2 regions of the Undibacterium sp. Ji83W genome follow, and region 1 is predicted to be linked to the other one. Evidence: predicted binding sites of a transcription regulator. Region 1 holds the regulator's gene; the other holds the start of a gene.
The links. The regulator FliA, encoded in region 1, starts transcription of late flagellar genes. The targets are predictions, from matches to a motif close to CTAAAGTTTNNNNNNNNNNNGCCGNTA.
Positions count from the first base shown of each region.

Region 1 (3,424 bases):
CCAAAGGCACCAGTCAGAGAATTTGACAAGACGCGGTACTTACCCTCGTTGAGAGAGGATATCGCGTACATGACGACAAAAAAGGCAAACAGCAAGGTAATAAAATCCGCGTAAGAAACCAGCCATCTATCATGGTTTTCTGGTTCTTCGTGGTATTTTTTTCTTGCCATAAGTATATTTTCGCAGAGTAGCGTTACCTTGTAGTCTTACCGTCAGTTGCGATGATTGGTCAGTCTTTCTTCCACCACACGCGGGCTATCGCCCAAAGCGATGCTATAAAAAATATCAGACAGCATTTCACGTCGCGTCACTTCACGGCCTATGATTTCTTTCAGTTTATGGCTGACTGGCAAGAATAGTAAGTTGGCCATACCCACGCCATAGATCGTGGCAACAAAGGCAACTGCAATACCGCCACCGAGTTTGGATGGATCACTAAGATTTTCCATCACATGTATCAGCCCCAGCACAGCACCCAGGATACCTATGGTAGGAGAATAACCACCCGCTGCTTCCCAAATTTTGGCAGCCTGGCGCTGCTCCATTTCATACAGGGAAATATCGACATCGAGTATGTCTTTCAGGCGTATCGGGTCTATGCCATCAATCACCAGACGCAGGCCCTTGCCTATGAAGGGATCGGTGGAGGCGTTCATATAACGCTCCAGACTAAGAAAGCCTTCTCGTCTGGCAACCACACTCCAAATCAGTGCATCTGCGACATTTTTTTTGCTGCTATCCGGCGGTTCAGAGACCACCCAGCGCAGCATACGCACGCCGCGCACGAAAGTATTCAGCCTGCTTTGCAATAAAACTGCGCCCAGGGTCCCGATAACCACGATAACAAAAGCAGCTGGCTGCACCAGCGAAGACAGGCGCCCGCCTTCAATCAACTGTCCGCTGACGATGCCCAACACCACCAGTATCAAACCAACTATGCTAGCCCAGTCCACGCTTTCTCCCTTAAGTATGCCCTGAGCCGGGCGACCGCCTGACTATGTAATTGTGAGACCCGCGATTCTGACACCCCCATCACGGCACCGATTTCTTTAAGATTTAATTCCTGCTCATAGTACAGACCCATGAGCAGTTTCTCTCGCTCCGGCAAGCTGTCTATCGCACCGATGACAGCATCGCGGAAGTCGTCATTAAGCAAATCCTGTAGCGGATCGCCAGAAAAATCCGAGCAATAATGATCGAGAAAATGTTCCTTGGTATCTGAATCATGAAAGTCTTCGTAGTACACAAGTTGATGCCCGCCACTGTCGGTGAGCAGGTTCTGGTACTCTTCCAGGCTGAGCTTGAGCGACTTGGCCACTTCCGTTTCCAATGGTGGTCGCCCCAGCTTTTGCTGTAGCACATTCATGGCATTTTCTATCTTGCGCATATTCTGGCGCACGCCACGCGGCAGCCAGTCACTACTGCGCAATTCATCCAGCATGGCCCCTCGTATGCGCTGTACCGCATAGGTTTCAAACTGTGCTCCATGGGTATCTTCATAGCGGTTAACGGCATCCAGCAGGCCTATCATACCGGCCTGCACGAGATCGTCTACCTCCACACTGGGAGGCAGGCGCGCCTTCAACTGGTAAGCCAGACGCTTGACCAGGGGCGCATGCTCCCTTAAAAGGAAGTTTTTATCTGATTTTCCGCTAGCGGTGTACATTTTTTGATTACATTCCGAGACCGACACCCAGCTCAGGGACTCCCTCTAAACATAATGTGGAACGCGCGGTCTTCGCCAATTGTTCAGCCAGCCGGGAGAATGCCAGCGAAGCAAGGGCTTTAGGAAAAGCATCAATCACAGAGCGTCCCAAATGTGCAGCCTTTCTTACATGTTCATCTTCCGGCACATTGCCGACGTAGTGCAGCGGCACTGCCAGATAACGGCTGGCCGCTTGCGCCATATTTGTATAAATCAATCTCGCCTCTTTTTCCGATGCACCGGATACTAAAATACCATAACCACGCCTGCCAAGGCGGTTGCTCACACGCTTGATCAGGCCATAAGCAGCCTTGATCATGTCCGGATCAGCCGAAACCTGTATCACCAGCTCGCTGTCGTCCAGCGTCGCCAGTGGGAAACTGTCATCCAGATTGATCTCGCTATCCACGATGACCAGGTCAGCACGATTCGCCGCCACATCAAACACTTTGGACAATTGTCGCGTGTTTTCTTGCGGCAGCCACGCATGGCGCGCCAACATCGTCACCGACAAGCCGGAAGCGACCAATTTCACTGCTTCCTTCATTGTACGCTGTTGTTTCGCTACATCCAATAAGGTCTGATCAAGGTTGGCATTCAACCAAGCGCCCACGCTGTTTTCTGAAGAGCGCGCATCCACCATCAACACCTGATTACCCTGACGTGCCAGTGACACCCCCAGATTAACCAGCATGCCGCTTTTTTCATCTTCCCTCAATGCTGACAAAAAAGTAAACACTCTTGGTTTTGGCCCAGCCAGCATGCGGCGCAGGCCTTCAGCCTGATCGAAACTAGCCAAGGGACACCTCCTGACCAGCACGTCCTGATGCTTGAGCAGCATTGACTGCACCAGCCATCAGCAGAGGCAATTCTTCATCGAGATAACGGAAAGCAGCCGTTTCGCGCTTGAGTTTGAAAGCACGGTCTATCAAATACAGCTTGTTGGCAATATGCAGATCCTCAGGCACGCGCTGACCACTGGCGACGTAATACACCATGAGCTTCTGGCGTATCGCAATATCAAGCGCACCACCTATGGTTGCTGCCTCATCGAGTTTGGTCAAAATGCAACCTGCCAGGCCATTGCCCTGATAAGCACGCACCACTTCGCTCAAGGTTTCACCGGTTGATGTCGCATTCAGGCACAGCAAACGCTTCACTGGAGTGTCTGTTCCAGACAACATCGCCACCTGTTCAGTCACCATTTTATCGCGCTGACTGACACCGACAGTATCGATCAAGACCGTGTGCTTGTTCTTGAGCTCGGACAAGGCTATGCGCAAATCAGCTTCATCCTTGACGGCATGTACCATCACACCCAGGATTTTGCCGTAGATGCGCAATTGTTCAAAGCCGCCGATACGATAACCGTCTGTGGTGATCAGTGCCAGTTTGGAGGGGCCATGACGCATCACGCAACGGGCTGCCAGCTTGGCCGTGGTCGTGGTTTTGCCCACACCTGTAGGACCGACCAGGGCATACACGCCACCCTTTTCCAGCATTTCATTTTCATTGTCGATCGTAGACAGATTGCGTACCAGGATGTTTTTGATCCAATCCAGGCCATTTTCGACCTTGCCAGTTTCTGGCAGTTTTTCTACCAGGTAGCGGGACAGGCTGGCGCTAAAGCCGGTAGCCAGCAATTCACGCAAAATCTCTGCTTTTTGCGGCTGGCGTTTTTGTGTCTGAGTCCAAGAAATTTCTGCCAGTTGCGATTCC
Region 1 covers NZ_JBMPOZ010000009.1:96,622-100,045, reverse strand. The annotation lists gene motD (flagellar motor protein MotD) at 1-170, opposite strand, end outside; gene ACO0LD_RS16255 (flagellar motor protein) at 213-953, opposite strand; gene ACO0LD_RS16250 (RNA polymerase sigma factor FliA) at 935-1,666, opposite strand; gene ACO0LD_RS16245 (MinD/ParA family ATP-binding protein) at 1,674-2,504, opposite strand; gene flhF (flagellar biosynthesis protein FlhF) at 2,497-3,424, opposite strand, start outside.

Region 2 (3,424 bases), on a different contig from region 1:
CATATCCCGGGTCGGAACCCAATGGTCTACCTGTTTTTTATAATAGGTAGTAACCTCGTCCTCGAAAGGTGGATTTGCATAGGCATATATTTCAACCTGCGCTTTGTCATGCGCCTCTATCAATGGCAAGAGGAAATACTTGCAAACATGATTATAAAAAGCTTGAGTCACGTACCCCACTTTGAGGCGCTTGCCTGGCACACGGGCATTTTCAAATTCCCTCCATGTCGTTTTAAGCGGAGCGGCAAAGCGCAAGTTAAACTCGTGGTAGGCGTTATAAATCACTTCTGGCGTCAAATCAGGATGGTAATTCAGGCAAAATAACAGGTTAGTGTAAATTTTCCGGTTGAACGATGATTGCGCATCCTGCTTGAAGGAAAGGGCCTTGATATAAGCTTCAATCGCAGCATCCAGATGATTGGCTTCACGCAAAGTATCCCCATAGGCACCCCAGATTTCAGGTATATCCTGTGTGATCGCCAATGCATGCTGACCGCATTCTATGGATTCCTGCACTTGCCCATTCTGCCTTAGCGCATCAATCAGATTAGGATAAACCTGTACCAGGTCAGGTTGTAACTGCAAGGCATGATGGTATTGCTCAATCGCTACGCTGTACATGCTGTGCTCGCGATAAGCCAACCCAAGATTATTAAACAGATAGGCTAAATTGGGATTTAATTTAACAGCTTTCGATATGTTTGCAATTGCTTCTTCCGTTTTACCAATAAAACGCAGTGCATTCCCAAGGTTATTAAGACCGACCACCATATCAGGCTGTATCGCCAGTGCTTTTTCCAGGTAAACAATAGCGTCGGCACAACGCTCCAGAGAAATCAGCACATTGCCCATATTCACAAGAACATGGGGATTATTGGGTAGCAAGCTAACTGCTTTGCTCAATGCGTCCAAAGCCTGTGGAAATTTGCCCTGCTCTATTCTGGCAAGGCCAAGATAATCCCAGACAATGCCATCACGTGGCAAATAAGAGGACAGCCACAAACTACCCTCCTCCAATTGTGCATACTGCCTGGCCAACAAGTATTTGTTAAATATGCCGAAAGCGATCTTCCTGTTGTCAGGAAAATGCGGCATGACGTCAAAGGCCAGTTTGATATAAGCCATGGCTTCATCGGGCTCATTGGTGTCACCGCTGATTCTGGCAAGGGCATATAAAGCCTCGGCATGACGCGGAAAATGCCTGATGATACTGAGGCTGACCTGTTTTGCCTCAGGCAGTGCACCAGCATCGAAAAACTTATGAACTTCACGCATTGCTTTTCGGGCATCAAAACCTGTTTTTGCCATGACCAGTTCCTAAGTAAGATTTTTTATCATTAATTATTTTTACAAATGCCTCAGTCTGCCTACAAATTATTTAAGCAAAATGAGTAAAACTGCATGCATAGACTGGAAAATACCAGAAACAACCCAGCTCAGGCTTATTTTATAACCAATGAATTTGTTTCCATGTGTTAAATAAAGCCTCAAAACTAAATCAAATTAGACCCTAAAGTATTTAAAAAAAACGCCGACAAGCGGAATGACTAAAAAAACTTGAGCGAAAAAAATAAGATTTATTTTCAGAAACACGCTAAAACTTTTTTAGTCTGTACCGATACCCTTTACAACGGCGGTCCAATAGTCAGCACGAAAGACCAAAGTTTCAGGCTACTACGCCAATTTGTATAACTTAGGGAGAATTACCATGGCTGTTATTAATACCAATATTGCATCGCTGAATGCACAACGTAACCTGAGCACATCCCAATCTGCTCTGAACACTTCCCTGCAACGTCTGTCTTCCGGTCTGCGTATTAATAGCGCTAAAGATGATGCTGCTGGTCTGGCTATTTCCGAACGTCTGTCTTCTCAAATCGGCGGCTTGAATCAAGCTGCACGTAATGCGAACGACGGTATCTCTCTGGCGCAAACCGCTGAGGGCGCGTTACAACAAATCGGTTCCAACTTGCAACGTATTCGTGATCTGGCCGTCCAATCTGCCAACGGCTCTAACAGCGTTTCTGATCGCGCCGCTCTGAACAACGAAGCAAGTCAGCTGATTTCTGAGATCAACCGCGTTGCCAGCAGTACTAACTTCAACGGCGTGAACCTGCTTGACGGTAGCTTCTCTGCACAAACTTTCCAAGTTGGTGCTAACGGCACATCCAACGATCAAATCAGTATCGCTTCCATCTCCAGCGCAAAATCGAGCGCCCTGGGTGTTGGTGCATCTTCCAGCTACGCTACTACAGTAGCCGGTGCCGGTGCCGTTACCACAACAGCTCTGGCTGCTGGTGACTTGTCCATCAACGGTTTCCAAGTAGGCGCATCCGCTGCTGACGGCGTATCTTTCTCCAACTCTACAGGCAGTGGTATCTCTAAAGCAGCAGCAATCAATGCAATTAGCGGCAGCACAGGCGTTACAGCAACTGTAGGCTCCACCGCTATTGCAGGTACAGCCAGCACATCTGCTACAGCGATTGCCTCAGGCGACATCACCATTAACGGCGTAAATCTGGGTGCCTTGAACGCTTCCACCTCTGGCGCACAACGTGGTGCTCAAGTTGCAGCAGCTGTTAATGCGATCAGTACACAAACAGGCGTTACAGCTACATTCAATACAACAACTGGTGCTGTTGCACTGGCTGCTGCTGATGGCCGCAACATCACTGTAACAGCAAGCACCAATGCTGCCGCAGCTGCTGCCAACACAGGTATTACTGTATCGGCAACTGGCGCAACTGACGTCAGCACATCGACACTGTCCCTGACCTCTACCAGTTCTGCAGGTATCACCCTGGCTAACGGTACAGGTACTGGTTTGACAGCTGCCAACCTGACAGGTGGCTTCACCTCTGCGTCGGTCACAGTAGGTGCAGGTGTATCTTCACTGAATCTGGGTACCGCTGCCGGGGCCACCGCCGCGTTGACGACCATTGATGCGGCGCTGCAGTCAATCAATAGTTCCCGCGCTTCTCTGGGTGCGTATCAAAATCGCTTCTCTTCCGCGATTGAAAGTTTGCAGACTAACTCTGAAAACTTGACAGCATCCCGCAGCCGTATCCGTGATGCAGACTTCGCCCAAGAAACTGCGACTCTGACACGCGGTCAGGTTCTGCAACAAGCCGGTACTGCGATTTTGGCTCAAGCAAATGCCTTGCCTAACGGTGTTCTGGCCCTGTTGCGTGGTTAATAACAGTAGGCTTATGTAAATTAGGTTTATACTTAAAGCATAAAGCATGTCCCCCTGACCAAATTTTTGGTCAGGGGTATTTTTCTTGAAGGAACAGATCATGGACATCCGATCGATAGGGAGTGCTTCTCAATCAGGACAACTGATCAATGACCGCATACCTGCCTCAGATACTGGCGCTTCCGTACACAAGTCATCTGCTGCTGCCACCCAGACTATTGATGCCGT
Region 2 covers NZ_JBMPOZ010000020.1:25,672-29,095, forward strand. The annotation lists gene ACO0LD_RS24710 (tetratricopeptide repeat protein) at 1-1,308, opposite strand, end outside; gene ACO0LD_RS24715 (flagellin) at 1,709-3,196, shown strand; gene ACO0LD_RS24720 (flagellar protein FlaG) at 3,282-3,424, shown strand, end outside.
Region 2: a site for FliA is predicted at 1,511-1,537, ahead of ACO0LD_RS24715 (flagellin). Genes of this name have one in related genera too.